Regions from separate parts of the Halomonas sp. DP1Y21-3 genome, predicted to be linked through region 1. Evidence: predicted binding sites of a transcription regulator. Region 1 holds the regulator's gene; each other region holds the start of a gene.
The links. The regulator sigma-54, encoded in region 1, starts transcription at its own class of promoters, with help from an activator protein. The targets are predictions, from matches to a motif close to TGGCACNNNNNTTGCTNT.
Positions count from the first base shown of each region.

Region 2: the regulator sigma-54 is predicted to act here: its motif matches at 3,443-3,460, upstream of glnA (glutamate--ammonia ligase).
Region 3: the regulator sigma-54 is predicted to act here: its motif matches at 3,253-3,270, upstream of KUV74_RS02590 (HAD-IIB family hydrolase).
Region 4: the regulator sigma-54 is predicted to act here: its motif matches at 4,493-4,510, upstream of KUV74_RS09715 (P-II family nitrogen regulator).

Region 1 covers NZ_JAHVJM010000006.1:143,516-150,678, forward strand. Annotated here, with positions in the region: gene bioA (adenosylmethionine--8-amino-7-oxononanoate transaminase) at 1-503, opposite strand, end outside; gene KUV74_RS17205 (hypothetical protein) at 698-1,222, opposite strand; gene KUV74_RS17210 (HPr family phosphocarrier protein) at 1,274-1,543, opposite strand; gene rapZ (RNase adapter RapZ) at 1,546-2,427, opposite strand; gene ptsN (PTS IIA-like nitrogen regulatory protein PtsN) at 2,481-2,966, opposite strand; gene hpf (ribosome hibernation-promoting factor, HPF/YfiA family) at 2,972-3,280, opposite strand; gene KUV74_RS17230 (RNA polymerase factor sigma-54) at 3,440-4,852, opposite strand; gene lptB (LPS export ABC transporter ATP-binding protein) at 5,123-5,848, opposite strand; gene lptA (lipopolysaccharide transport periplasmic protein LptA) at 5,848-6,378, opposite strand; gene lptC (LPS export ABC transporter periplasmic protein LptC) at 6,391-6,966, opposite strand; gene KUV74_RS17250 (KdsC family phosphatase) at 6,963-7,163, opposite strand, start outside.
Region 2 covers NZ_JAHVJM010000003.1:716,839-724,001, forward strand. Annotated here, with positions in the region: gene KUV74_RS11870 (glutamate carboxypeptidase) at 1-299, opposite strand, end outside; gene typA (translational GTPase TypA) at 604-2,430, opposite strand; gene KUV74_RS11880 (glycosyltransferase family 2 protein) at 2,597-3,127, opposite strand; gene glnA (glutamate--ammonia ligase) at 3,642-5,048, shown strand; gene KUV74_RS11890 (DUF4124 domain-containing protein) at 5,279-5,854, shown strand; gene glnL (nitrogen regulation protein NR(II)) at 6,154-7,163, shown strand, end outside.
Region 3 covers NZ_JAHVJM010000001.1:612,631-619,793, reverse strand. Annotated here, with positions in the region: gene KUV74_RS02600 (hypothetical protein) at 131-1,516, shown strand; gene glyA (serine hydroxymethyltransferase) at 1,735-3,000, shown strand; gene KUV74_RS02590 (HAD-IIB family hydrolase) at 3,308-4,258, shown strand; gene KUV74_RS02585 (glycosyl transferase) at 4,255-5,475, shown strand; gene dsbG (thiol:disulfide interchange protein DsbG) at 5,676-6,479, opposite strand; gene KUV74_RS02575 (sugar phosphorylase) at 6,638-7,163, opposite strand, start outside.
Region 4 covers NZ_JAHVJM010000003.1:223,499-230,661, forward strand. Annotated here, with positions in the region: gene KUV74_RS09690 (malate synthase G) at 1-44, opposite strand, end outside; gene KUV74_RS09695 (alpha/beta hydrolase) at 518-1,540, shown strand; gene KUV74_RS09700 (hypothetical protein) at 1,525-2,061, shown strand; gene KUV74_RS09705 (YifB family Mg chelatase-like AAA ATPase) at 2,171-3,676, opposite strand; gene KUV74_RS09710 (accessory factor UbiK family protein) at 3,796-4,176, opposite strand; gene KUV74_RS09715 (P-II family nitrogen regulator) at 4,574-4,912, shown strand; gene KUV74_RS09720 (ammonium transporter) at 4,962-6,212, shown strand; gene glnK (P-II family nitrogen regulator) at 6,403-6,741, shown strand; gene KUV74_RS09730 (DUF3820 family protein) at 6,974-7,163, opposite strand, start outside.

The sequences.
Region 1 (7,163 bases):
GCGAAATGGTGCTTCGGAAGAAAGCCGGAAAACAGCGAATGCATGCCCTCTTCGGGGTCACACACCGCCATGCAGCCGGCGGTATCACCGTGGTAGGCCTTCATCAGCGACAGCATGCGGTGCTTGTTGGGGCGGCCGCGCAGATGGTGGTACTGCACCGCCATCTTCATCGCCACCTCCATGCCCACCGAGCCGCTGTCGGAGAAGAACACGTGGTTGAGGCCCTCTGGCGTGACGCGAACCAGTTCCCGGGCGAGCTGGTCGGCGGGATCGTGGGTTAGTCCTCCAAGCATCACGTGACACAGCGTGGTAGCCTGCTCCTGAATCGCCTTGACCAGCCGTGGATGTCCGTAGCCGTGGATCATGCACCACCAGGAGCAGGTCGCGTCGAGCAATGATTCGCCGCTGTCCAGGGTAAAGCGGGTGCCCTGGCCGCCGACTACCCGGGGGGCAGGGGCCTGGGTCTTGAGATGGGCGTAGGGATGCCACACCGGAGAGGTCATGTCGGCTCCTGAAGGACGCTTGGTGGTAAACTGAGTGGCGAGTTAAAAGTTTACCACCGCTGCTGCTGCCGTCGCCAACACCAGCGCTCGTACCCGGAAAACCGGGGTAGAGCGGGGCAGGCGAGGGTACAAGGCGGAGCGGTGCTTTCTAAGGGATGCTGGGCTCTGGGATGCTGGGCTCAGGGATGCTGGGCTCAGGGATGCTGGGCGTCGACACGTTCGAGAAAGCGCTCGAACAGGAACGCCTCGTCGTTTTTCAGCGAGCGACTCAGGCAGTCGATGAACTCTCGGCGCGGATAGGTGAAGACCCGCGGCGCCTTGTAGGCATCCAGATCGATGGCGATCACCTCTCCGTCGACGACCAGGAAGTTCTCGGTGTGCAGGCCACGACAGTGGATACGGTCACGGTACAAGGCTTCGAGAATGTCCAGGTAGCGGTTCTGCAGTTCCGGAGAGTCGAGGACCAGCTTTTTAAGCGCGATGCCGTGCACGTTGGCGGTGACCAGGCGATAGCGCTCTGCCGACAGGATTTTCGGTGTGGCGATACCCAGTCGCTCCAGTCGGCCGGCGACATAGCGAAAATTGTGGCCGGGGTAGCGCCGGATGCCCAGGCGGTAGCGCCAGCGATCGCTGGTCTTGGGCGTGAAGGTCTTGATGAAGGCGTCCTGGTCCGGATCGTAGTGGACCTCGGTGTACTTGCCGGTCTGGATCAGTTGCATGGCGTCCTTGGCAGGCAGGGGGTGGCGGTCAAAACAAGGAGAGGGAAGACGTCAGGCGTCTTCGTCGAAGCGTGCGTCGAACAGTGCCTCCAGAGCGTCCAGCACCGCGTCCGCGTCCTTGCCTTCGGCCTCCAGGGTCAGTTCCGTTCCGCAGGGGGCGGCCAGCATCAGCAGCGACATGATGTTGGCGGCGTCACCCGAGCGGCTGCCATGGTGGACGGTGACGGTGGCGTCAAAGGGTTGGCAGCAGGTAACCAGGCGAGTCGCGGCGCGTGCATGCAGGCCGCGACGATTGGTCAGGGTCAGGGTGCGTCGGGCCACGCCTAGAGTCCTCCGCTGTCCAGTCGGCGTTGCTGGCCGAGTTCGCGGTGGCGTAGACGGACGCGGGGATGCTGGTCGGCCAGGGCCGAGGCGATTCCCTCGGCCAGGTAGACCGAACGATGCTGTCCTCCGGTGCAGCCCACCGCCACGGTGAGGTAGCTGCGCTGGCTTTGCTGATAGCGCGGTAGCCAGGTGCGCACCCAGCCGAGGATGTCGCGCTTCATGTCGGCGACGTCCTGATAGCGTTCGAGGAAGTCGATGACGCTGGGATCGCAGCCATTGGCATCACGCAGCGATGGTTCCCAGTAGGGGTTGGGCAGACAGCGGGCATCGAACACGATGTCTGCATCCGGCGGCACGCCACGCTTGAAGCCGAAGGACTCCACGGTCAGGCTCAACTGGCCGCTGCGGTGGTCGGCGACCTGTTCGGCGATGCGCGAACGCAGTTCGTGCACCGACAGGCGAGAGCTGTCGATGACCAGATCGGCCAGGTCTCGAATACCCGAAAGGGCCTTCTGCTCGGACTCGATGGCTTCCGCCAGGGTCATGTCGCTATCACGGGTCAGGGGGTGACGGCGCCGCGTGTGGGAATAGCGCTCGAGCAGAATTCGCGCATCACTGGTCAGGTAGACCACCTGGCAGTCGATCGGACTCTGCTTGAGGGACGCCAGCTGGGCGGGGAAGCGTTCCAACGCCTCAGGCAGGTTGCGGGCGTCGACGCTGACGGCGATACGGCGGGAATGACCGTTTTCCAGCTCGTCCACCAGGGCGCCCAGCAAGGTCGCGGGAAGGTTGTCGATGGCGTAGAACCCCAGGTCCTCCAGGGCCTGAAGGGCCACGGACTTTCCCGAGCCGGAGCGACCACTGATGATCACGAGCTGCATGTCCTGTCTCCTTGGGCAGGCGTCCATTGCTGATGGCCTAGGCAAGGCCGCGATCAGGAGGGAGTGTCGTCCCCCGGCGCCTGTTGGCGGATGGCTTCCTGCAGGCGCTCGTGAAGCTCGCGCTGGGAGCTGGCGTGGCGCAGACGGTGACGTGTGTCGGCGTCGTTCATGACGCCGGCGACCTGGCCGAGCAGGGCGAGATGGGCGTCGTCGGCCTCTTCCGGTACCAGCAGCACGAACACCAGATCGACGGGCTCACCATCGATGGCATCGAAGTCGACAGGTTCCGCGAGTTTGAGGAAGCCGGAGATGGGCGCCTTGCAGTGGGGGTTGCGGGCATGGGGAATGGCGACGCCATTGCCGATGCCGGTACTGCCCAGGCGCTCACGTCCGATCAGCCGACTGAAGACCTCCTGGCTGTCCAGGCTCGGGGTGTTCTGCGCAATGAAGGTGCTGAAAAACTCCAGCACCCTCTTCTTGCTGCCTCCCGGGACATCGAACAATGTGCGCTCGGGAGGGAGAATGGCTTCCAATGTCATGAGAGTCAGCGAATTCCGGCGCCTTGGGCGCGGGCTTGGGATTTTTCCTTGTGCTTGACCAACTGGCGGTCCAGCTTGTCGGCAAGGGCGTCGATAGCGGCATACATGTCGCCGTCCTGCGCTTCGGCATGCAGGTCGGCACCGGCGGCGTGAAGGGTGCAGGCGGCCAGCTGGCGTTCCTTTTCCACCGAGAGGGTCACCTGGACGTTGGTGATGTTGTCGTAGTGGCGCTCCACACGGGTGAGCTTCTCTTGTACGTAGTCACGCAGGGGATCGGTCAATTCGACGTGGTGGCCGGTGATGTTGACTTGCATGACAGGCTCCTTGCTCTTTCGGGTGGTGGCTTGATTGTAACCCTTTTTCCGATCCTGCAAACCCCCTCGACGCTACGCAGAAAGACGCAGATGTCATGCGAAATTTCAAGTGCTTGCGCTTTCCCGATAACTAGGCTAGCGACGCCGCAGCGCAAGGCCTCAGCGCAGTCGCTTGCGCTCGCTGGAAGACGGAATATTCATGGCTTCCCGGTACTTTGCCACGGTGCGTCTGGCGACATTGACGCCGTCTTCCGCCAGCAATTCCACCAGTTTGCTGTCCGACAGAGGTTTGCGGGCAGGTTCCTTTTGAATCAACGATTTGATCATGGCGCGGATGGCGGTACTGGAATGGGCGTCGCCATCCTGGCCGACCTGGCTCGAGAAAAAATACTTCAACTCGAACACGCCGCGAGGCGTGTGCACGAACTTCTGGGTGGTCACGCGGGAGATGGTGGACTCGTGCATCTCCACCTTGTCTGCGATATCGGCCAGCACCAACGGTTTCATGGCCGCTTCTCCCTGCTCGAGGAAGTCGATCTGACGCACCATGATTTCCCGGCCGACCTTCAGCAAGGTGTCGTTGCGGCTGGACAGACTCTTGATCAGCCAGCGCGCCTCCTGCAGGTGGTCCTTGAGGAACTGGTTGTCCTGGCTCTTGTCCGCGCGCCGAATCAGCGCAGCATAGTCGGGCTGGATGCGCAGTCGGGGCATTGCATCCGGATTGAGTTCAACACGCCAGCCCTCTTCGGTGTGGCGTACCACCAGGTCGGGTATGACGTAGTCGTTATCGCTGTCACCGAACTGGCTGCCGGGACGTGGGTCGAGGCTCCGGATCAGCTCGATGACGCTGTCGAGTTGGTCGTCATCGAGTCCTAGCCGGCGCTTCAGCAGACGTCGGTCGCCGCTGGCCAGTGCCTCGAGAAACTGTCTTACCAGTCGTCCGGCCTGGGGCAGCAGGACGGTATCGCGAGGCAGACTATCCAGTTGCAGCATCAAACACTCGCGCAGGTCGCGGGCGAACACTCCGGTCGGTTCGAACTGTTGCAGCCGAACCAGCACCGCCTCCACCTCGGCGAGGGGAGGGGGGCGACGACCGTCTTGCTCGAGCCCCTGGGCGATGTCATCCAGTGTCTGCTCGAGATAGCCGTCGGCGTTGACCGCGTCGAGCAGGCTCTCGGCGATCAGGCGCTCCTGGTCGTTGACGTCGAGCATCGCCAGTTGCCAGCTCAGGTGGCTGTGCAGTGACTGGGAGCTTGCCTGGCGCTCGAAATCCGGCGCCTCGCCACTGCCGGCGGGGGTGGTGCCCAGGTCCTGGTAGGTGTCGGACCAGTCGCTGTCCACACTGAGTTCCGAGGGAATCTGATCCGCCCAGTCATCTTCCACGGCTTCCCTGGTCTGCTGTTCGCCGAACTCGTCCTCGAGTTCGAGCATGGGGTTGGCCTCCAGCGCCTGCTGGACCTCCTGGCGCAGGTCCAGAGTCGAAAGCTGCAGCAGGCCGATCGCCTGTTGCAGTTGCGGGGTCATGGTCAGCTGGGTACCGATGCGCAGCTGCAGTGACGCCTTGAGGGCCATGGGTCGGGATCCACCAGTGTTGTCGAAAGGCTTTACCCTAACGACGAGTCATCAGACATGCAAGCATCTTGCCAAGTTGGTGTTTTTTGACCTGTGGGAGGGAGTGGAAAGGTCGATGTGGAACAACTTGGTAGGGGGGGAGGTGCTTCTTTCGAGGGAGGCCCTGTGTGCAAGGTGAGGCCGACCCTTTCGGGGCCGGCGGTTGGATGCTGATGCTGGTAAGTGTTGCGGCCGCTTGATGCGACTGCGACTGTCGGGCGGCCCTGCGGTCTAGAGGCGGAAGTTCTCGCCCAGGTAGACCTCCTTGACGCGCTGGTTGGCGAGGATGGACTCGGCGCTGCCCTCGGCGATGATCTGGCCGTCGCCGACGATGTAGGCACGATCGCAGATATCGAGGGTCTCGCGCACGTTGTGATCGGTGATCAGGACGCCGATATCGCGGGCCTTGAGTTGACGAATGATGGACTTGATCTCGCCCACCGAGATCGGGTCGACCCCGGCGAAGGGTTCATCGAGCAGGATAAAGGCCGGCTCGGTGGCCAGGGCGCGAGCGATCTCGACTCGGCGCCGCTCCCCGCCGGACAGGCTCATGCCGGGGTTGTCGCGAATATGGCTGACGTGGAAGTCCTCGAGGAGTTGCTCGAGACGTGCTTCTCGGCCCTCGCGGTCGAGGTCCTTGCGGGTCTCGAGGATCGCCATGATGTTGTCGGCCACCGACAGCTTGCGAAAGATCGAAGCCTCCTGAGGCAGGTAGCCGATACCGGCCAGCGCGCGCTGGTGCATGGCCGCGCGGCTCAGGTCCCGATCATCGATGCTGATGCTGCCGGCGTCGGCTCTGACCAGGCCGACGATCATGTAGAAGGAGGTGGTCTTGCCGGCCCCGTTGGGGCCCAGCAGACCGACGATGCTGCCCTGCTCGATCGACAGGCTGATGTCCTGGACGACGCGACGCTTCTTGTAGCTCTTGGCCAGATGGCGAGCGTGGAGAGTCTTCATCAGTTTCCTTGGCTTTCCGGCTCGAGGGTCATGCGAATGCGCTGCTCGCCCTGGACGCCCTGGGCGCTGGAGCGGGCCTGGACCACGCGGCGATCGAGGAAGTACTCCAGATAGGCACCGTCGAAGGTGTCATTGGCCTTGTGCAGCTCAGCCTGGTCGATCAGCTCCATGCGGCGTTCGGCCACGTGGTAGATCACCTTGCGGCCCCAGCCCTTGACCACCGGTTCTTCCGGGGATGGCTTCTGCTCGAGGTAGGCACGTGAGCCGGTCGCGGTCGCCAGTGACAGTTGTCCCTGGTCGTTGCGCTGGATCTCGACGCGTTCGCCGGTGAGGATCATGCTGCCTTGCACAATGCGCACGTCGCCGGTATAGACCGCGGTACCGGCGCGATCATCGAGATCCAGCTGGTCGGCCTCCACCTGAATCGGTGCGCTGCGATCACTCTCCAGCGCCAGGACACTGCTGCCGGTGGCGCCGGCGGCCAGGCCAAGGGCCAGGGCAAGCAGGAGGGCGGGACTTGGACGCATCATGGAAGGGGCTCCTTATTGAGGCTCTGGCGGATGATGACCGGTGACATTGTCGGTCAGGCGAGCGGTATTGTCATGGATCCAGGCGTCGAAGCGCTCCCCTTGCATCTGTTGAGGGGGTTGGCGTAGGACGGCTGGCGTTTCGCTCCAGACATGGCCACTGTCGCTGTCGTAGACCAATACCTCGGTATCAAGCTGCCAACGCTCCGCGGGGGCCTCGAGATGGGCGTCGCCCGACAGGGTCAGGGGGTTGCCGTCCGGACCCAGTTCACCGTTGTCGGCGTCGGCGATCCACTCTCGGCCGCTGTCGTCGATCAGCGCAAGGTCCGGCTGGTCCACCCGGGTGATGTCGTCGAGCGGTGTGTGCACAAGGCGTGGCGTATCGATGCGCTGGTGGGGGGTGCCCTGGGCATCGAAGCGGGTCAGGCGGGCATCCACCAGGTAGTAGTCGGGCTCGCCGGCCTTGTCATTGGGTACCAGGTCGGGGACGTTGCTCTCGCGGGGGTCGAGCAACGTCAGGCCGCCACCGAGTACCAGCAGCAGGATGACCAGCCAGAAGCGAAAGCCTGGACGCAGTGCGCTCAGTTTCATGTCAGCGGTCCGTTGCTCAGGTAGCTGTCGATGATATCGTCGAGGCGGCCCTGGGCCATCAGCAGGGTGTCGGTGATCTCGCGCACCGCGCCATGTCCGCCGGCAACCTGGGTGACCCAGTCGGCGTGCTGACGAAGATAGCAGGGGGCGCCTGGCACGGTGATGCCGACCGCACTGCGATGGATGCAGGGAAGGTC
Region 2 (7,163 bases), on a different contig from region 1:
TCGGCGTCGCCGCTGCCCTGGTGTCGAGCCACCAGCGTGTTGCCGCCGAAGGCCTCGGCCGGGTGCTGTTCGACCTCGAAGCCGAGTTCGACGAGACGTTCCTGCAATAGCGCCTCGACGCGAGCGAGGTCGTCGACATCGCCGGTACCGGAGTCGAGATTGACCAGCGACTCCAGGGTCTCGAGAAAGGCCGAGCGCTCCTGCTCGGCATTGGCGAGCAGGGTGTCATCGGTGGATGGCGAGGCCAGGGCAAATGCTGGCAGCAGGGACAGTAAGGCGATGAAGCGTCGGGCGGCCATGGTGAGCCTCCTTGCTGGGTGGTCACCAAAGGATAGTTCAGTCCGGCCAGGGTGCCGTCCTCACCCCAAATACTGATTTCTCCACTTGCAGACGACACTGGCCGCCATCGGGCGCCGGGCATCGATATTGTCTATATGAGCATTGCCGCAAAACGATGATGCCCGCCATGAACAGCCGGGCATCGATATTGTCTATTCCGCAAAACGACGATGCCCGTCATGAAGAGCCGGGCATCGCTAGAGAGGCCGAAAACAACGATGCCCGCCAGGAGGCGGGCATCGATGAAGCGAGAAAACGCAGCGCTTACTTCTTGGTGGCGCGCTTGCGCTCGTTCTCGGTCAGGAACTTCTTGCGCAGACGGATATGGTTCGGGGTGATCTCGACCAGCTCGTCGTCATCGAGGAACTCGATGGCCTGTTCCAGAGTGAAGCGCACCGGCGGGGTCAGCACGATGTTCTCGTCGTTGCCGGAGGCGCGCATGTTGTCGAGCTTCTTGCCCTTGGTGGGGTTGACCACCATGTCGTTGGCGCGGTTGTTGATGCCGACCAGCATGCCTTCGTAGACCTCGGTGCCGTGGTCGATGATCAGCTTGCCGCGCTCCTGCAGGGCGTACAGGGCGTAGGCCAGGGCCTTGCCCGGAACCATCGACACCAGCACGCCGTTGCGACGCTCGATGGAAGCGTCGGGCTTGAGCGGGCCGTAGTGGTCGAAGCGGCTGGTCAGGATGCCGGTACCGGAGGTCAGGGTCAGGAACTGACCACGGAAGCCGATCAGGCCGCGCGCCGGGATGATGAAGTCCAGGCGGACCCGGCCCTTGCCGTCCGGGTTCATGTTCTTGAGCTCGCCCTTGCGGTAGCCGAGCTCTTCCATGATGGCGCCCTGGTGCTGCTCTTCGCAGTCGATGATGACTTCTTCGTAGGGCTCCTGCTTCTCACCGTCGATCTCGCGGATGATGACCTCGGGACGACCCACGGCCAGCTCGAAGCCTTCACGACGCATGCTCTCGATCAGCACCGACAGGTGCAGCTCGCCGCGGCCGGAGACGATGAACTTCTCCGGGGACTCGCCCTGCTCGACACGCAGCGCCACGTTGTGGATCAGCTCCTGGTCGAGACGATCGCGAATGTTGCGGCTGGTGACGAACTTGCCGTCCTTGCCGGCAAACGGAGAGTCGTTGACCTGGAAGGTCATGGACACGGTGGGCTCGTCGACGGTCAGTGCCGGCAGTGCCTCGACGGCGGCCGGATCACAGATGGTGTCGGAGATCGCCAGGTCGTCGATGCCGGTGATGCAGACGATGTCCCCGGCGGTGGCCTGCTCGGTCTGTACCCGCTCGAGACCCAGGTGGGTCATGACCTGGCCGACCTTGCCCTTGCGGGTCTGGCCTTCCTTGTTGATGACCACCACCTGCTGGTTGGGCGAGATGGCGCCGCGGGTGATGCGGCCAAGGCCAATGACGCCGACGTAGCTGGAGTAGTCGAGTGCCGAGATCTGCATCTGCAGCGGGCCGTCGAGTTCCACCTTGGGCGGCTCGACGATGTCGACGATGGACTGGAACATCGGCGTCATGTCGTCGGACAGCTGGTCAGGCTCGGGACCGGCGATGCCGTTGAGGGCGGAGCAGTAGATGATCGGAAAGTCGAGCTGCTCGTCGCTGGCGCCGAGGTTGTCGAACAGATCGAAGATCTGGTCGATGACCCAGTCCGGGCGTGCGCCGGGGCGATCGATCTTGTTGACCACCACGATCGGCTTGAGGCCCTGATCGAAGGCCTTCTGGGTGACGAAGCGGGTCTGCGGCATGGGGCCGTCGACGGCGTCGACCAGCAGCAGTACCGAGTCCACCATCGACATCACGCGCTCGACCTCGCCGCCGAAGTCGGCGTGTCCAGGGGTGTCGACGATGTTGATGTGGTAGTCCTGTCCCTCGGGGGAATTCCAGCGGATCGCCGTGTTCTTCGCCAGGATGGTGATACCGCGTTCCTTCTCCTGGTCATTGGAGTCCATGATGCGCTCCTGACCCTCGGCCTTGCGGTCCAGAGTGCCAGACTGACTCAACAGCTTGTCGACCAGGGTGGTTTTGCCGTGGTCGACGTGAGCGATGATGGCGATGTTGCGAAGATTCTCGATCACGACGGGATCCTGCTGGAAAAAGTGGGGCAGCATTATAGGGCCTGGGCGATGACAACGACCAGCCTTGTTGGCGCCAATCTCGGCATCGATCCTCAAGATGCTGAACTATCAAGCACCTGCGAGGCGAAAAAAGTAGGCGAAATCGACAGAAAGGACGATCTGACGCTCAGGCGCGCTGCACGACCATCTTGGCGCGACAGGCCTTGAGGCGAGTGGCGAGGTCCTCCACCGCGCTCAAGTCCAGCGACGGGTCGAAGCCTCCCAGTCGATCGAACCAGGTACGTTCGACGCCCAGGGCCCGGGTCGGTGTACGTCGCAGCAGGCTGAGCAGCGATAGTGGACAGGGGCGAGCAGGACGCACCACCGGGCGCGAATCATCGCAGGCGGCTGCCATCATTCGCTCGACCCAGTGGGTGTCCAGAGGGCCGAGGCAGAAGCCGAGCATGCGTCCATTGCTGTGGGAGGCGGCCAGGTTGAGGCGCCGCCCCATGGGCGCGGGCCGGCTGCGCACCTGGCGATAGCCGACGACGGCGTGTTCGCCCGGTTCGCCCAGTAGTGGTGGCGCCATATCGCCATCGTCGATGACGAGGATCTCGCCTCTTCCCTGGAAGAGGGCGACCTGCTGGCGTGCTTCCGCGAGCCGGCGAGGCAGTTCCTTGCCGGTAAGTCGGACATCTATGATCAAGCTGATTTTCACGACGACACTCCGAGGAGGGTGACGCCGGCCGGCAGGAGAGGCGGTCGGAGTCGAACGTAATAAAGTGTATCTTTGCGTTGCGAAAGGTTCCAGCGCCCACTGACACCTCACGATCGGCCCGGCAGAGTTTATAGATCCTGTCACAAAGGTCCAAAGTGGTGCATCGCAGCCTTTGTTGCACTATTGCGGTGCATTAGGCGGCGACTCCTGTAGACGGTGGGCCTTTGTGCCCTAAGCTGGCGCAAAGGGTCTGTTTGGATAAAAAAGATTTGAAACAATGGGTTGAGATTTTTTTGGTCGATGCTGGTGCAATGCTGGCACGCAATCTGCATTGTGGTTGGCAGTGTCATCGTGTCGCGCACGTTGCCATGGGCAGTGTCCCGGGAGCGTGCTACAAAGGATCCCGGTACCCCTTTTGTTCCCTGGATCATCCCCCGTTTCAAACCGGTGACATGGGATTGGCGCCGTTGCGCAACGCTCGAGTCACGAGACAAGTTCCACTCTGGAGGACCACATGTCAGACAAGACCCTCGCCCTGATCAACGAACATGATGTGAAGTGGGTTGACCTGCGCTTCACCGATACCCGCGGTAAAGAGCAGCACGTCACCATTCCGGCCGCCGAGGTCGACGAAGAGTTCTTCGAGAATGGCCAGATGTTCGATGGTTCCTCCATCAACGGCTGGAAGGGCATCAACGAGTCCGACATGATCCTGCGTCCGGAGGACGGCACCGGCTTCCTCGACCCCTTCACCGAAGACGCGACCCTGATCCTGCGTTGCGACATCATCGAGCCGGCCACCATGCAGGGCTACGAGCGTGACCCGCGCTCCATCGCCAAGCGCGCCGAGGCCTACCTGCAGTCCTCTGGCCTGGGCGACACCGCCTTCTTCGGCCCCGAGCCCGAGTTCTTCATCTTCGACGAGGTGCACTGGAAGGCCGATATCGAAGGCGCCATGTACAAGATCAGCTCCGAAGAGGGTGCCTGGTCCACCGACCGCGCCGTCGAAGGTGGCAACCTCGGTCACCGTCCGCGGGTCAAGGGCGGCTACTTCCCGGTTCCGCCGGTGGACAGCTTCCATGACATGCGCGGTGCCATGTGCAACACCCTCGAGGCCATCGGCCAGAAGGTCGAGGTGCACCACCACGAGGTGTCCAACGCCGGCCAGAACGAGATCGGTGTTGCCTTCAACACCCTGGTCAAGAAGGCCGACGAAGTTCAGGAAATGAAGTACGTGATCCACAATGTGGCTCACGCCTACGGCAAGACCGCCACCTTCATGCCCAAGCCGCTGGTCGGCGACAACGGCAGCGGCATGCACGTCCACCAGTCATTCTGGAAGGACGGCCAGAACCAGTTTGCCGGTGACGAGTACGCCGGTCTGTCTGAAATGGCACTGTTCTACATCGGCGGTATCATCAAGCACGCCCGCGCCCTGAACGCCTTCACCAACGCTTCTACCAACTCCTACAAGCGTCTGGTGCCGGGCTTCGAAGCGCCGGTAATGCTGGCCTACAGCGCCCGTAACCGTTCTGCTTCCATCCGTATCCCGTACACCGCAAGCCCGAAGGGCAAGCGTGTCGAGGCGCGTTTCCCCGACCCGACCGCCAACCCCTACCTGTGCTTCGCGGCGATGCTGATGGCCGGTATCGACGGCATCAAGAACAAGATCCACCCCGGCGACGCCATGGACAAGAACCTCTATGACCTGCCGCCGGAAGAAGGCAAGGCCATCCCGACCGTGGCCGAGAGCCTCGACCAGGCGCTGGCAGCCCTCGACGAGGACCGCAGCTTCCTGACCGAAGGTGGCGTCTTCACCGACGACATGATCGACGCTTACATCGAGCTCAAGAACGAGGATGTCGAGCGTCTGCGCATGGCGACCCACCCGATCGAGTTCGACATGTACTACAGCTGCTGATCGGCATAGCGCCTCGTGCGTTCCGTCGGCCCCGCGATGATCGCGGGGCCGATTTTTTTTGCGCGGGCCTTGCGCCTGGGCAAGGGATCCCCTTGGCGCGGGTCGTGGCTGCCGTCATCCTCGTCAGGGGAAGGTCGGCGAGGGCAATCACGATGATGCAGCGGTGGACGCGCAGGGCAGGCCGGGAGAGGGGCGAGAGCGCTCCCTCGTCGCCGAGTCGACCATCACTGATGGCCATTGCCTTGCTGGCAGCATCCGGGCTGGCGTTGCCGGTGGCAGAAACCGTGCCGGCGAGCACCATCTATCGCAGTGTCGGTCCCGACGGCGTCGTGCGCTACAGCGATACCCCCTCGGCCGGCGCCCGCGAGCTGGCACCGCCGTCGTTGTCCAGCGCCCCTGCGCTGGATGTGGCGGCGCCCTCCAGGCCGACGGCGCCTTCAGTACCAGGCCCGGATAGCGACGCCGATATCTTCCAGCCCCACGATGTCCTGGCCATCGACTCTCCGGCGGATGGCAGCGTGTTGCCCACGGGGGCCGGGGGAAGATTGAAGGTGCTGGCCGCGATCAGCCCGCCTCCGGCGACGGGGGATCGCCTCGGCCTGGAGGTCGACGGTGTGCTCGCCACCAGCGTCACCGGCATCGGCCCACTGTGGCTCACCAATCTGGAGCGTGGCGAGCATCGCCTGGGCCTGGTGGTGCTGGCCCCGTCGGGAGAGGTGCGTCAACGCAGTGCCGATATCGTCATTCACGTACAGCGCGCCAGCCGCCTGCTTCCCGCCAACCCCCTTCGTCCTGCGCCGCCTTGACCCGCGATCTGCGGGCCTTGTGCGGACAGTGATCCAGGCGAGACTGCCCTGCACCAGGTTGGTGCACTAAAATGGTGCGTAGGTGCGCCGACGGTGACCCGCCTCCTCGACAAAAGCACCGTCCTGGCGCCTGCGCGGCGGGAGTGTGCCACTGGCACCAAGGCTGGCCCGCTTCTTGCTTTGAATGTTGTTGTCTGACGCCTGCTCGAGGCCGAGACCTGGACCGCCACCATGGAATGCCGGCTTGGCGCCGTGGCGGCCTCTATCGAGTGGGCGCTTTGCCCCATCAGGATGGACCCATGACGCCTGGCATCATCGAACACCTCACAACTGCGGTCATGCTGCTCGACGGCGAGCTGCGACCGACCTGGATGAACCCGGCGGCGGAGACCTTGCTGGCGGTCAGCGCCAGTCGGGTTGCCGGCGTGGCGCTGAGCGACTGGCTCAGCGGCGAGGATGATATCGCCGAGGTGCTGATACGGGCCCGGGATGGACAGCATCCCTATACCCAACGGGAGGCGCGGCTGGTCCTCGCCGGTGGAGACCCCTTGACGGTGGACTACACCGTGACGCCGCTGTCGCCTGACGAGCTGCTGCTGGAGATGGAACCACGGGATCGGCTGTTGCGAATTTCCCGCGAGGAAGCGCTGCAGTCGCGCCAGGAAACCATGAAGGTGCTGGCGCGGGGGCTGGCCCACGAGGTCAAGAATCCCCTGGGGGGGATTCGTGGCGCGGCGCAATTGCTCGAGCGTGACCTGGAGCAGACGCCGGCGCTCAAGGAGTACACCCGGATCATCATCGAAGAGGTGGATCGGCTCCGCGATCTGGTCGATTCCATGCTCGGGCCCAACCGGGTGAGTCGGCGAGAGCCGCTGAACATCCACCGGGTGCTGGAGCGGGTACGCGCGCTGCTATTGGTCGAGCAGCCGCGGGTGAGCATCGAGCGCGACTATGATCCCAGCCTGCCGGAGTTGACCGGCGATGAAGCCCAGTTGATCCAGGCGGTGCTCAATGTGGCCCGCAACGCCGTCCAGGCGCTGGTCGAGTCCGAGACACCGAACCCGGTGATGACCCTGAGGACCCGCGCGCGCCGCCAGTTCACCCTGGGCGCCCAGCGCCATCGTCTGGTCTGCGACGTCAGCGTGATCGACAACGGCCCGGGCGTCCCCGAGACGCTGCGCGAGACCCTGTTCTATCCGATGGTGTCCGGTCGTGCCGAGGGCAGCGGCCTGGGGCTGTCGATCGCCCAGTCGGTGCTGCACCAGCACGAAGGGCTGATCGAATGCGAGTCCGAGCCTGGACGTACCGA
Region 3 (7,163 bases), on a different contig from region 1:
CCTGTTAACACTGCTGAAGGCCTGTCGACGGATTCGTTCAGGCGCTACAGTGAAGGCTGACACAACAGCCGTATCGGCAAAGATCGTTGGTGTTTGCCAGGTTCTATTTTCACACCGGAGGTGAAAGTTCATGAAGTGCCGTCTGTCTTCCCGCCACGCCGTCCCTTTCGTGGCGCTGCTTTCTCTGGGGGCGAGCGTCGCCCAGGCCGACGCCGAACGTCTCGAGGCTGACCTGCGTGCGGCCCTGGAGCGTGAAGGTACCCTCGAGATCGGCGAGGTATCCGATGAGCTGCTCGGCAGCACCACCAGCGCCGAGAACCTGACCCTGACCGGCGACAACGGCGAACGCCTGACCATCGCGCGCTACCTGGTCGAGGGCGACTACGACGCACCGGAAGAAGTGGTGCTCGAGGACATCGAGCTGGTCGACCGGGGCGCCAGCATGCTGCTTGAGCGGCTGGTGTTCGAGGAGCCCGGCCAGCCTGTGCTCGATCTGCGTGATCTGCCCTGGGATGAAGACAACCCGCTGGCCGGGATTAGCCTGGAAGGACTGGTGATGGATCAGCGCCAGGGCAAGGTGGGGGCTGACCTTCCCTGGGGCGACTATCCCGGACGCATCGAGATCCAGAGCCTGGGCGCCAGCGACGTCAGCGCCGATGCCATCGGCAGCCTGACGCTGACCGGGATGAGCGGCTCCAGCGACAACTTCGAGGAGCTCGGGGCCGGAACCTTCTCGCTGCCGTCACTCAGTCTGACCGGCCTCAAGGGGCTTGCGAGCGACGCGCCCACGGTGGACGCCCTCGAGCTCGAGGACCTGGAGATCGCCACCGATCGCCTGGTGGCAAGCCTTGAGCATCTGGTGGCCGACGGCGACATGAACGACGGCGAGTACAGCGGGCGCATGGACAACCTGACGGTGGATCTGGCCAGGATGATCGAGCTGGCGCCGGTGGACGAGCGCACCCAGCTACGCCTGGTCAGCAACGTGCTGACCGATGGCTCCGGACAGCTCACCCTGGACGCCGACATGGACGGTACCTGGGAGGCCAGCGGTGCCAATGGCCAGGTGGCCAGCCGTTTCGAGATGACCGCAGCCGATGCCTTCCGCCTCGGCTTCGACAGTGACCTGCCGGTAAACCTGCCCAAGGGCCAGGACCCTGCGGCCTACTTTGCCGGCCTCGAGGACTGGACCGAGCTGGACACCCAGGGCGGCGACGTCTCGCTCAGTCTCAGCGATCTGGGCGTGTTCGGGCGTATCGCACCGGTGGTGGCAGCGACCCAGGGGGTGTCCGAAGACGCCCTGCTCGAACAGCTCAGGACCCAGTCCGAAGGCTTCGGCATCATGATGGGACCGCAGATCGGCGCGGTGCTCACGGGGCTGGTGCAGATGATGGCCGGCGAGGCCAGCGAGATGTCGATCGACCTCAGCCTGCCACCCAGCCGACAGCTCCAGAAGCTGGCCCAGGACCCGCTGGGGCTGCCCCAGGCTCTGTCCATGGAAGTCACGATGGACTAGGGCTTGGCCGAAGGGTCGTGGCGCTCGCCGGCGTTTCGGGCTGAGCCTGGAAAAGAGCGCCCGGTGGGCCACGCTTCAGTCTGACTGAAGCCAAGATGAGAAATCATGCAGCAGCCCATGACGGTCTTTCATGTGAAAGCGGTCATGGGCTGCGCTATGATGGCGGCCCGCTTTTCGCGATTGCCCCTTGAATCCCCCGCTGCGAGGTTATGCCGCCGATGTTCAGCCGTGATATGCAGATTGCCGGTTTCGATGATGCCCTGTTCGATGCGATGCAGAAGGAAGTCGCCCGTCAGGAGGCTCACATCGAGCTGATTGCCTCCGAAAACTACGCCAGCCCCCGGGTGATGGAAGCCCAGGGTAGCCAGCTGACCAACAAGTACGCGGAAGGCTATCCCGGCAAGCGTTACTACGGTGGCTGCGAGTACGTCGACGTGGTCGAGCAGCTGGCCATCGACTATGCCAAGGAGCTGTTTGGCGCGAGCTACGCCAACGTCCAGCCGCACTCCGGCTCCCAGGCCAACGGCGCGGTCTTCCAGGCCCTGGTCAAGCCCGGTGACACCGTGCTGGGCATGAGCCTCGACGCCGGCGGTCACCTGACCCACGGCGCCCGCCCGAACTTCTCTGGCAAGCACTACAATGCCGTGCAGTACGGCATCGACGAGTCCGGCCGCATCGACTACGACGAGGTGGCCCGCCTGGCCCGCGAGCACCAGCCGAAGATGATCATCGCCGGTTTCTCCGCCTACTCCCAGGTCATCGATTGGGCACGCTTCCGCGAGATCGCCGACGAGGTGGGTGCCTTCCTGCTGGTGGACATGGCCCACGTGGCCGGCCTGGTTGCCGCCGGTGTCTATCCGAATCCGCTGCCCCACGCCCATGTGGTCACCACCACCACCCACAAGACCCTGCGCGGTCCGCGTGGTGGCCTGATCCTGTCCGCCGAGAACGACGCCGACATCGAGAAGAAGCTGCAGTCTGCGGTCTTCCCCGGTGGCCAGGGCGGCCCGCTCGAGCACGTCATCGCGGCCAAGGCGATCTGCTTCAAGGAGGCCATGGCGCCCGAGTTCAAGACCTACCAGCAGCAGGTGGTCAAGAACGCCCAGACCATGGCCAAGGTATTTATCGAGCGTGGCTACGACGTGGTCTCCGGCGGCACCGAGGATCACCTCTTCCTGCTGTCGCTGATCAAGCAGGGCCTGACCGGCAAGGACGCGGACGCCGCCCTGGGTCGTGCCCACATCACCGTCAACAAGAACGCCGTGCCCGGTGATCCGCAGAGCCCCTTCGTGACTTCTGGCCTGCGTATCGGCACCCCGGCGGTCACCACCCGTGGTTTCGGCGAGAGCGAGTGCGGTAATCTGGCTGGCTGGATCTGCGACATCCTCGACGTCATGGCCAAGGGCGAGTCCACCGAGGCCATCGAGGCCGAGGTCAAGGCCAAGGTGGAAGAGGTCTGCGCCCGTCTGCCGGTCTATGGCTGAGGGCCCGGCTGAGTGCCCGGCGGGGTGACCCGCCGCTCAGGCCACCAATGACACCCCCGAGAGCCCCGCTCTCGGGGGTGTCGTCGTCTTGGGGCTGTGTGCTCGCAGCGGGGCGTCGGCAGTCAATGCACCATTGTGGTGCCTTATCCTGCACCGGACACTGCCGCGCCCGCCCCGGACCTGACGGGGCCTCGTTGCGCTGACGTCTACATTCCCTTCATCTGCTTGTTTTCCCGTTGCTCTTGTCAGCGCTGGCGCAGCCCTTGCTTTGTATCTCGGTGAACCCTTTTGATGCGAAGGTCCCACCATGCACGCCAGCACGACTCCCCGAATCGGTGCCTTCGACGGGCCCAGACTGCTGTTCACCGACCTGGATGGCTCGCTGCTCGACCACCATGACTACGGCTGGAAGCCCGCCGAGCCCTGGCTCGATGCCCTGCGTGAGGCCGGCGTCGCGGTGATCCCGGTGACCAGCAAGACCCGCAGTGAACTGCTCGGCCTGCGCCAGCAGCTCGGCCTCGCCGATCGCCCCTTTATCGCCGAGAACGGCGCGGTGATTGCGCTGCCCCCCAGCTGGTGTCACGCCCGACGTGAGGGACAGCCGGGCCCGGATGGCCTGGTGATCCGCACCCTCGGGGTGGATATCGGGCTGATTCGCCGGCGGGTGGCGATCTGGCGTGAGCGGCTGTCCGCGCGCTTTCTGACCATGAGCGAGATGGCGCTGGAGGACGTGGTGGCCTTCACCGGTCTGGATGAACAGGAGGCTCGCCTGGCACGCCTGCGCGAGGGCAGCGAGCCGCTGTTGTGGGAAGACGACGAAGCGCTGCTGCAGCGCTTTCGCGAGGGCCTGGCCAGTGACGGCCTGCGCATGACGAGGGGCGGGCGCTTCTGGCACGTGCTCGGCGACACCGACAAGGGCCAGGCGGTGCAATGGCTGTGCGCCCGCTTCGAGGCGCTCAAGGGCCGACGCCCCGAGACCCTGTCGCTGGGCGATGGCCCCAACGATGTCGCCATGCTCGAGGCCACCGATGCGGCGGTGGTGATTCGTGCCCGCCATGGCCTCGACGTGTCCCCGTGCCAGCCGCGCTTGTATCGCAGCGAGGCGCTGGGCCCCAGGGGCTGGGCCGAGGGGGTTGAGCACTTCTGGGGAGAGCAGGACGCGGCGGAGCCTGCCAGCAGCGCTGAGGCCGGCAGCGTAGATGCCGGCGGCGCCGACGACAAGGATCATCACAAGCTGGGCGAGGAGGGTGAGGCATGAGCGATTTCCACCAGAACGGCATCATCACCGACTTTCACAACCTGACCCGGCGCAAGGTCGAAGACCTGGAGGCGGATCTGGAGCGCTTCGGCCGCCAGCGCCCGCTCGGGCTGATCCTGCCGTCATTGTACTCGGAGCTGGAAGGACCGGCGCTGGACGCCATCGTCGAGTCGCTGGCCCAGGCGAGCTATCTGTCGGAGATCGTGATCGGCCTCGATCGTGCCGACCGGGACCAGTTTCTGCGGGCACGCGAGTTCTTTTCGCGCCTGCCCCAGCACCATCGCATCCTGTGGAATGACGGCCCGCGCCTGAGCGCGCTGGACGCGCAGCTGGCCGAGGAAGGCCTGGCGCCACAGCAGCCGGGCAAGGGCCGCAATGTGTGGTTCTGTGCGGGCTATGTGCAGGCATCCGGGCGCACCGCCGCGGTGGGGCTGCATGACTGCGATATCCTGACCTACGACCGCGGCCTGCTGGCACGGCTGATGTATCCGGTGGCCCACCCACGCTTCAACTACGCCTTCTGCAAGGGCTACTACCCGCGTATCGCCGAGGGCAAGCTCAACGGCCGGGTCTCCCGGCTGATGGTGACCCCGCTGCTGCGGGCGCTGAAGATCATGCACGGGCCCTTGCCTTACCTGGACTACCTGGACAGCTATCGCTACCCGCTGTCGGGGGAGTTCTCGATGCGTACCGAGGTGCTGGACAACATCCGTATCCCCGCCGACTGGGGGCTGGAGATCGGGGTGCTGTCCGAGGTCCACCGCGACCACTCCACCAATCGGCTGTGTCAGGTGGATATCGCCGACGTCTACGACCACAAGCATCAACCGGTGTCCGCCGATGACGCGGCCACCGGGCTCAACCGCATGAGCCTGGATATTGCCAAGGCGCTCTATCGCAAGCTGGCCACCCAGGGTGTGGGTTTCTCGTCGGAAGGCTTTCGTACCCTCAAGGCCACCTACTATCGCCTGGCCCTCGACCTGATCGAGGCTTACGACCACGACGCCACCATGAACGGGTTGAGCCTGGACCGTCATGCTGAGGAGCAGGCGGTGGAGCTGTTTGCCGCCAATCTGATCGAGGCCGGTAACGCCTTTCTCGACAACCCCAGGGAGAAGCCCTTTATCCCCAGCTGGAACCGCGTGCGTGCGGCCTTGCCGGACCTGCCCGAACAGCTATATAGCGCGGTAGAGGCCGATAACGCGGGGGATGTCTAAGGCTTTGACGAAAAGTGTCTGCGCTCGGTAATACGGCGTTAAAAATCAGGTCAAAATGCTCATTTACACCACGTAAACTGCGCTTTCTCACCGATTTTTGCCTTGTCTAACCATCGCTCGTCGACTTTTCGTTTAAAGCCTAAATCGCGCTGGCACCAGGCCCCGCCCGGGGCCTGGTGCCAGCGCCTTGATAAACCCTGTCAGTTGGGCTCCGGCCCCATGATGGTATGGAACAGTTCTTCGCTCGGCAGGCCTTGGCTCATCTCGAGCTTGCCATCGTTGCGATAGACGATGCCCGGGGTCGCCACCATGCCGAAGCTGCGAAACAGTTCGTGGTTGCTCTGCAGGCGCTGCTCCAGGTCTCTGGGCAGTTGGCGCATGGGCTCAATCGGATCGCCGCTCTCATGGGCGCGGAGGGCGGCCTGAGGGTCATCGGCGGCCAGCATCGTGACCGCCTGGCGCGGACTCTCGGGGTCGAGGATACCGACCATCACGTGGCGTAGCTGGACCTGGCCGCTTTCGACGAAGGGCCGGCTCTGCTGCCACAGGCGGGTGCAGTAGGGGCAGTTGGGATCGGTGAACACATAGACGATGCGCTCGGCGTCGGGATAGCCGTCGGCGATCCAGGCGCTGTCCTCAAGGCTCTGCCAGGTGGTCTCGTCCTGGGGGCCGCGCACCAGGCGCTCCAGCGGCGCCTCCGACAGATTGTTGGCGTCGGCGTCGATCAGATTGCCGACGATGGCGTGCTCGCCATCCTCGGTGACGAAGATGGTCATCGGCTGTCCGCGATGGCTGGCGGCGAAGCCGCTGAGCCCACCCGGCGCGTCGAATTCACCGTGCACCTCAAGACCTTCCTCCTCCAGCGCCTCGATGGGGGCGGGGTGGTCCTCGGCCTCGACGCTGGACAGTGGCATCAGGCCGAAGGCCACCGCCGCCAGGGTCATGAAGGAACGCTGATGGCGGGGCAGGTCGGGGAGGCGGGGCAGTCGGGGGCGGCGGGGCATGTCGTTACTCTCCGGCATCTTGTAGGACGAATCCCGCGACAAGCGAGAATCACTCGCACTAGGACAGCAGCAAACGCCATCGGTTCGACCGCTGACGTCGCCGGGCAGTGAAAGCGCCAGGGCCGCGCTGTTGTGTGATACACCGAGCGCGCGGTGGCTTATCTGTCGGTGCGCACCAGCCACAGTGAACGATAGGGGGCCAGGGTGTCGACGGGCCGCCAGGCGCCCCCTTCCAGCAGGTCCTGCCAGCCGGACTGGTCGAGGCCGTCCAGTACCAGTGGCTGAGGCCGATCGGTGACGTTGTGAATGGCCAACAGTCGACGGCCATCGTCCAGGGGGCCGCGCTGGATCGCCAGCAGCTCCGGTGGTGTGGGGATGACCGTCTGGGCCGCATCGGGGTGGAAGCAGGGTTCCCTGCGACGGATCTCGAGACGGCGGGTGAGGGCGAAGAACACCTCGCGGGTCGGCGTGTGACGGCTGTCCAGCAGAGGTTCCAGCTCCTGGCGGTCCCAGCGCTTGCGATTGATCGAACGCAGGCGCCCGCTGCGTTCGACCCCGTCGTGGTCGTTCTGGGTGGCGGTCAGGCAGTGCAGGTAGACGCCGGGGATACCCTTCAGCACCAGCATCAGGTGCTGACTCAACAGGAAGCGCTCGACCTGCCACGGGTCGGGGCCGCGCCGGGTG
Region 4 (7,163 bases), on a different contig from region 1:
TCGGCGGCCACCTGCAGGCGATGGCGAGAAATGCGTTGCGTCATTGGGTCTAGCTCCTCGTTGGGCCTTGGGTGCCCCCCTGGCACCTTCCAGCCGGACAGGGGAAAAGGTGACTGCTCCAGAATGATTTTGTGGAAAATCATTCCATTTGTAAACCGAAAACCCCGCTCTACCGCTCAAGGCTAGACCAAATGATGAGCTGTCGAGGGCCTTGTCGATTGGGAAACAGTGGTGCCGAACTCGCTGGGTCGCTAGCATGGAACAGGCAAGGAAGCCCAGACAGGAAGGTGTTGACGTGTGCTGGCGACTCCCTCATCTGACGCCGAAGGCCATACCTCCATGGCACAGGTGAGCAACGACGGCCTCCGGACGGTGTCAGAAGAAGCAGGTGGCCAACGATCGGTCAGGGTGCAACCAGGCGCAGGGTGATGACGCTACCCTCCACGCCATCTGGCCGTCCCAGCACAACCGAGTGCCGAGCAACGCACGCCACCGCCCCTTCCCAGCGGAGGACGCTATGACCGACTACACGCCCCTTGAGACCATCGAACGGCTGACCCCGGTGGCAAGACAAGGCGAAGGCTTGGTGGCGACAGCCGCCCCGGCCATGGCAACGACCCTTGAACGCTATCTGGCGCACTATCGGCTCGATGTCCTGCTCACCGAAGGGGTAACGCTGCACGCGGGTAATATCGAGACGCCACGCTTCCGCCTGTGGACTCAGGTATGGCGCCCGCCCCGCCCTCGGGGCACCGCGGTGGTGGTTCACGGCTACTACGACCACCTGGGCCTGTACCGCCACCTGCTCGAGCTGCTGCTGGAACTCGAGCTCACGGTGGTGCTGTGGGATCTGCCGGGACACGGGCTGTCCAGTGGGGATCGTGCCGACATCGACGACTTTGCCGACTACGGCGACTGCCTGCGTACGCTTCAGCAGCACCTGAGCGAAGCCGGCCTGGCCCAAGGACCTTGGGTCGGCGTCGGTCAGAGCACCGGCGGTGCCATCCTGGCCACCGATGCCCTGAGCCGGGGCGATGACGGCCACTGGTCGGCGCTGGTGCTGCTGGCGCCCCTGGTCAGACCCTGGGGCTGGACCCGAGCAGCCTGGGTCCATCGCCTGGTCAGCCCCTTTGTCTCCAGCGTGCCGCGCAAGTTTCGCGCGAACACCAATGATGACGACTTCGCCACCTTTCTGCGCGAACAGGACCCGCTCCAGCCCGTGCGCCTGCCCACCGGCTGGGTCAGCGCCATGCGCCGCTGGATGCCCCGCCTGATGCAGCTGCCCCCGTGCCAGCTACCGACCCTGATCCTGCAAGGCGAGAAGGACCTGACGGTGGACGGGCCCTGGAATCTGGCGGTACTCGGCAAGAAGTTTCCCGGCGCGCACATCTGCTGTCACCCGCAAGCCCGCCACCATCTGGTCAACGAGGCCGAGGCCATCCGCCTGGACCTTTTCGCCGAAGTGCGCCAATTTCTGGAACAACAGCTCAGTGAAGGGCCTCTACCGAAAAGGATGTCATCTCAATGCCCAGATGCTTGACCCGACAGACGGTACACCGCGCCGGCAGCCACGCCTCCCTGCTGCCCTGGCTGGCGCTGGTGCTGCTGGTCTGGCTGGCCGGCTGTGCCAGCGCCCCCGAGCGCCCCGAGACGCTGCGCCAGGCGCTGCTGGGCCTTGGCCAACAGGCGGCCGAGCGGGTCGCCGAGGCGCCAGCCCTGGCAGGGGAAACCCTGGCCGATCAGGTGCTGCTGCTGTCCCCGCCCAAGGTCGACGAAAGGCTGGAGCTCGGCGTCGGCCGTGTCCAGGAGAGCCTGACCCGTGGCCTGCTGGCGATCGACGACGGCCCCCAGGTGCTGGACTGGCAGCCCGGTGATACCCCTGCCGCCGACACCAATCAATGGCTGGTCGACAGCCGACTGATCGCCGATGGCCCACGCCTGACGCTATCTGACCGCGAGCTTTTGCCCTACCGCTTCGAACTCCGCCTGCGCCGCCCCGGCGACGGTGCCGCGCTGTGGTCCACGGTCATCAGCGGCGCCTTCGACGCCGACGCGCTCTAGGGCTTGCCTGAAAAGCGCCTGCGCTCGTCGACTTCTCGGGCCAAGCCTGGACCCGGGCAGGGGCCATGCCTGGCGATAACGGGTGCATGGAACGACCGTGCGGCGCCCGTCAGCCCTTGCGCAACAGCCGATCCAGCTGGCGATAGCCGATGGCCTCGATCAGGTCATCGCGGCACGGACGTTCGCGCCCGGCCAGGTCGGCCAGGGTCAGCGCCACCCGCAGCACCCGGTGATAGGCCCGGGCAGACAGCCGCAGGCGCTCAAGCGACTGCGCCAGCCAGGTGCGCTCGGCCACCTCCAGGGCGCAGGCTCGCTCCAGCGCGGCCCCGGCGAGCTGGGCGTTGAGCACTCCCCTCTGCTGCTGACGCTGACGCGCCGCCATCACGCGTCGGCGCACCATCTCGGTGCTTTCCCCCGGCTGATGCGACGTCAACTGTTCCACCGGCAGCGCCGGCACCTCAACCTGCAGGTCGATGCGATCTAGCAGGGGGCCGGACAGGCGCGCCTGATAGCGCTGGATCTGGGACGCGGTGCATACACAGTCCTGACGCGGATCACCCAGATGGCCGCAGGGGCAAGGATTCATTGCTGCAACGAGTTGAAAACGAGCGGGAAATCGTCGTTCGTGGCTGGCCCTGGCGATATGGATCTCGCCGCTTTCCAGCGGCTCGCGCAATACCTCCAGCACCTGGCGACTGAACTCCGGCAACTCGTCGAGAAACAGCACGCCGCGATGGGCCAGCGAGATCTCGCCGGGCCGCGGACGCGAGCCGCCACCGACCAGCGAGACCGCGCTGGCGGTGTGGTGAGGCGAGCGAAACGGACGACGGCCAAAGCCATCGGACAGAGGAAGCGCGCACACCGAGCGAATCGCCGCTACCTCCAGCGCCTCGTCATCGCCAAGCGGCGGCAGAAGCCCGGGCAGTCGGCTGGCCAATAACGTCTTGCCGGTGCCGGGCGGCCCGGCAAACAGCAGGTTGTGCCCACCCGCCGCCGCCACCTCCAGCGCTCGCCGGGCCTGATACTGGCCTCGCACATCGCACAGATCCAGCGCCGCAGGCCCGTCTTGCGGCGGTGCGGCGGGTAGGTGAGCAGCGAGGGGAATACGCCCGGCCAGGTGGGCGACGACGTCGAGCAGGTGTGCCGCCGGCAGCACCTCCAGGCCGTTGACTAGGGCCGCCTCATCGGCGTTGGCCTCGGGCAGGATCAGGCGCCGCCCGGCCTGACGGGTGGCCATGGCGAAGGGCAGCATGCCGGTTACTGGCCGCAACCGACCATCGAGGGCCAGTTCGCCGGCACACTCGACACCCTCCAGTGCGGCGGCGGGCAACTGACCGGAAGCCACCAGCAGACCCAGCGCGATGGGCAAATCGAAGCGTCCACCCTCCTTGGGCAGATCGGCGGGAGCAAGATTCAGGGTAATTCGACGTAGCGGGTAGTCGAGGCCGCAGGTGGCAAGGGCGCTGCGCACCCGTTCGCGGCTTTCGCGCACTGCGGTCTCGGGCAGGCCGACCAGGGTCATGCCCGGCAGGCCGTTGGCCAGGTGTACCTCGACCTGCACCTCGGGGGCGTCCAGCCCCAGTCCCGCACGGGTGGCAATGATGGCAAGCGTCATGGGCTCCCTGCCTGACGGAAGGCTCATGACCAGTAGAGCACGCCCACCTCACCGGCGCCGCATGCCACCCCCCCGCCAGGGCGGGCCGGCATATCTTGTGACGTTCTGCGTCCGAAGCCTCAGGCGGAGGGCTTGTCGGCTGAACCGCTCGATGCCTCGTCCTGCTTGCCCTGTTCCGGCACCGGCGGCACCGGTACCTCGGCGGCTTCCTCGGCCACGGCTGGCGCCGCGGTCGTTTCGCCAGCGGGCGCTGCACGTTCCTCGACCAGGCTCTCCAGCGCCGCTACCTGCTTTTCCAGCGCCTCGACCCGGGAGCGGGTGCGCTGCAACACGTCCATGAGGATGTCGAAATCCTCGCGTGACACCAGTTCGAGACGATCGAAGGCGCCACGCACCACCTGCTGGACCCCCTTCTGGATGTCTTCCGGGGCCTGGGAGGCGCCCTGCAAGCGCTCGCCGATCTGCTGTGCCAAACGGCTGATGCGATCCTGACTGACCATGATGGCTCTCCTTGAAACGTCGATGGGAACTCCGTTGCCGACAGGATACGCAAGCCGGGCGCCCAACGCATGCTTCGTGGCCCTTGCCCAGCGACGCCCGGCGCATTGGCGACTCCCTGATACCAACAGGCTAACCGGCACGCGACGCAGCACGCGGCCCGGCACAGCATGCTCGCCAATGACGCACCACCAATACGCGCCAGCACCAAAACAGTGCATTAACTTTGATGCAGTGCCGCAAACTCGCGGGTGTTTTTCGTCTCTCGCTTTCAAAAACAACCACAAACCATTGTAAACAAAGATTTTGCCAAATTTATGGCACGTATATCGCTATGCATAGATATCCATGCACCGAGCGGAAACAAGCCGCCACCTTATGCACGTAGGGAGCCATGCCATGAAACTGATCACCGCCATCATCAAGCCCTTCAAGCTGGACGACGTCCGCGAGGCGCTGGCCGACAACGGCGTCCAGGGCATCACAGTGACCGAGGTCAAGGGCTTCGGCCGCCAGAAGGGCCACACCGAGCTATACCGCGGCGCCGAGTATGTCGTCGACTTTCTGCCCAAGGTGAAGGTCGAGGTTGCGATCGACGAGGCCCGACTGGACAGCGTGCTGGAAGCCATCTGCAACGCGGCCAACAGCGGCAAGATCGGTGACGGCAAGGTGTTCGTCACGCCGCTGGAAGACGTCATCCGCATTCGCACCGGCGAGCGCGGCTCCGACGCGGTCTGATCCCCGTCCCCTGACCCGACTTCCGATAAAAATATAGCGAGACACTTCCATGGTCGATATCAGTGAACTCAGCTACGCGCTGGACACCTTCTACTTCCTTATCTGCGGCGCCCTGGTCATGTGGATGGCCGCCGGTTTTGCCATGCTCGAGGCCGGCCTGGTCCGGGCCAAGAACACCGCCGAGATTCTGACCAAGAACATCGTGCTGTTCGCGGTCGCCTGCACCATGTATCTGCTGGTGGGCTACGCCCTGATGTACTCCTCCGACGCCGGCGGCTTCATCCCCAACTTCGGCTTCTTGATCGGCGCCGAAAACAGCGTCGATGCGGTGCTCGCAGGTGGTGAAGACGCACCCTACTACTCGGCCCGCGCCGACTTCTTCTTCCAGGTCGTGTTCGTGGCCACCGCCATGTCGATCGTCTCCGGCGCTGTCGCCGAGCGCATGAAGCTGTGGGCCTTCCTGGCCTTCGCCGTGGTCATGACCGCCGTGATCTACCCGGTCTCCGGCTACTGGACCTGGGGCGGCGGCTGGTTGTCCGAAGCAGGCTTCTCCGACTACGCAGGTTCCGGCATTGTCCACATGGCGGGTGCCGCTGCAGCCCTGGCCGGTGTGCTGGTGCTCGGTCCGCGCAAGGGCAAGTACGGCAAGAACGGCGCCATCTACGCCATCCCCGGTGCCAACATGCCGCTGGCGACCCTGGGTACCTTCGTCCTGTGGCTGGGCTGGTTCGGCTTCAACGGCGGCTCCGAGCTCAAGCTCTCCGACGTGTCTTCCGCCAACAACATGGCCCAGGTGCTGGTGAACACCAACGCTGCCGCCGCCGGGGGTGTCCTCGCCGCGCTGATCCTGGCCAAGATCTGGTTCCGCAAGGCCGACCTGACCATGGCCCTGAACGGCGCTATCGCTGGCCTGGTCTCCATCACCGCCGACCCGCTGTCCTCCACGGCCCTCGGCGCCACCCTGATCGGTGCAGTCGGCGGTGTCCTGGTGGTAGTCGCCATCGTGGTCCTCGACAAGCTGCGCCTGGACGATCCGGTCGGTGCCATCTCCGCCCACGGTGTGGCCGGTATCTGGGGTGTCCTGGCGGTCCCGCTGAACAACGCCGACGCCACCTTCGGCGCCCAGATGCTCGGCATCATCGGCATCTTCGCCTGGGTCTTCACCGCCAGCCTGGTCGTGTGGCTGATCATCAAGGCAATCATGGGTGTGCGTGTCAGCGAAGAAGAAGAATACGAAGGCGTCGACCTGGCCGAATGCGGTCTCGAAGCCTACCCCGAGTTTAACGTCGCCAAGAAGTAAGCCTGAGCTTACCCGCGACACCAGTGAGCTGGCGTGCTCCTCCTGGCCCCTTCGGGGGCCTTTTTTATTGCTGTTCGCCAGGGGTATGCTTTGTCACACTAGTCAGGACAGGCGCAACGGCGCGCCGCCAACGGGTTGGCGCCAGGCACGACCGACGCCGCCCCCACACGGACAGGATGAGGAACCCGCCATGAAACTGGTGACCGCGATTATCAAGCCATTCAAGCTCGACGACGTCCGCGAGTCGCTCTCCGAGATCGGTGTTCAGGGCATCACCGTCACTGAAGTGAAGGGCTTTGGCCGTCAGAAGGGCCACACCGAGCTGTACCGGGGAGCCGAGTACGTGGTCGACTTTCTGCCCAAGGTGAAGCTTGAGGTGGCGGTCGACGACGGTATGACCGAGCAGGTCATCGAAGCCATCGTCCAGGTCGCCAACACCGGCAAGATCGGTGATGGCAAGATCTTCGTCACCCCGCTGGAACAGGTCATTCGTATCCGTACCGGCGAGACCGACAAGGACGCTGTCTGACCGACGATGGCAGCTGTCTTTAGCCACCCCCCTTGAGCAAGTCATTCGCATCCGTACCGGCGAGACCGACAAGGACGCTGTCTGACCGACGATGGCAGCTGTCTTCAGCCACCCCGCTGGAACAGGTCATTCGTATCCGACCCGGCGTGACCGACAAGGATGCTGTCTGACCTCGACCGACAAGGACGCTGTCTGACGACGGCGACCGGTTCTCCCCGCCAGGTGGCGCCGCTCAGCCGCGGCGTCGCAACGGCTCCAGCAGGTCGCTCAGGCCGTTGTGGTCGATCTCGTGCATCAGCGCCAGCAGGCGTCCGATCTCTCCGGGGGGAAACCCGACCCGGGCAAACCACGCCAGGTAAGGCCCGGGCAGATCGGCGATCAAGGTGCCTTGATGCTTGCCGAAAGGCATCGGCAAGGTAACC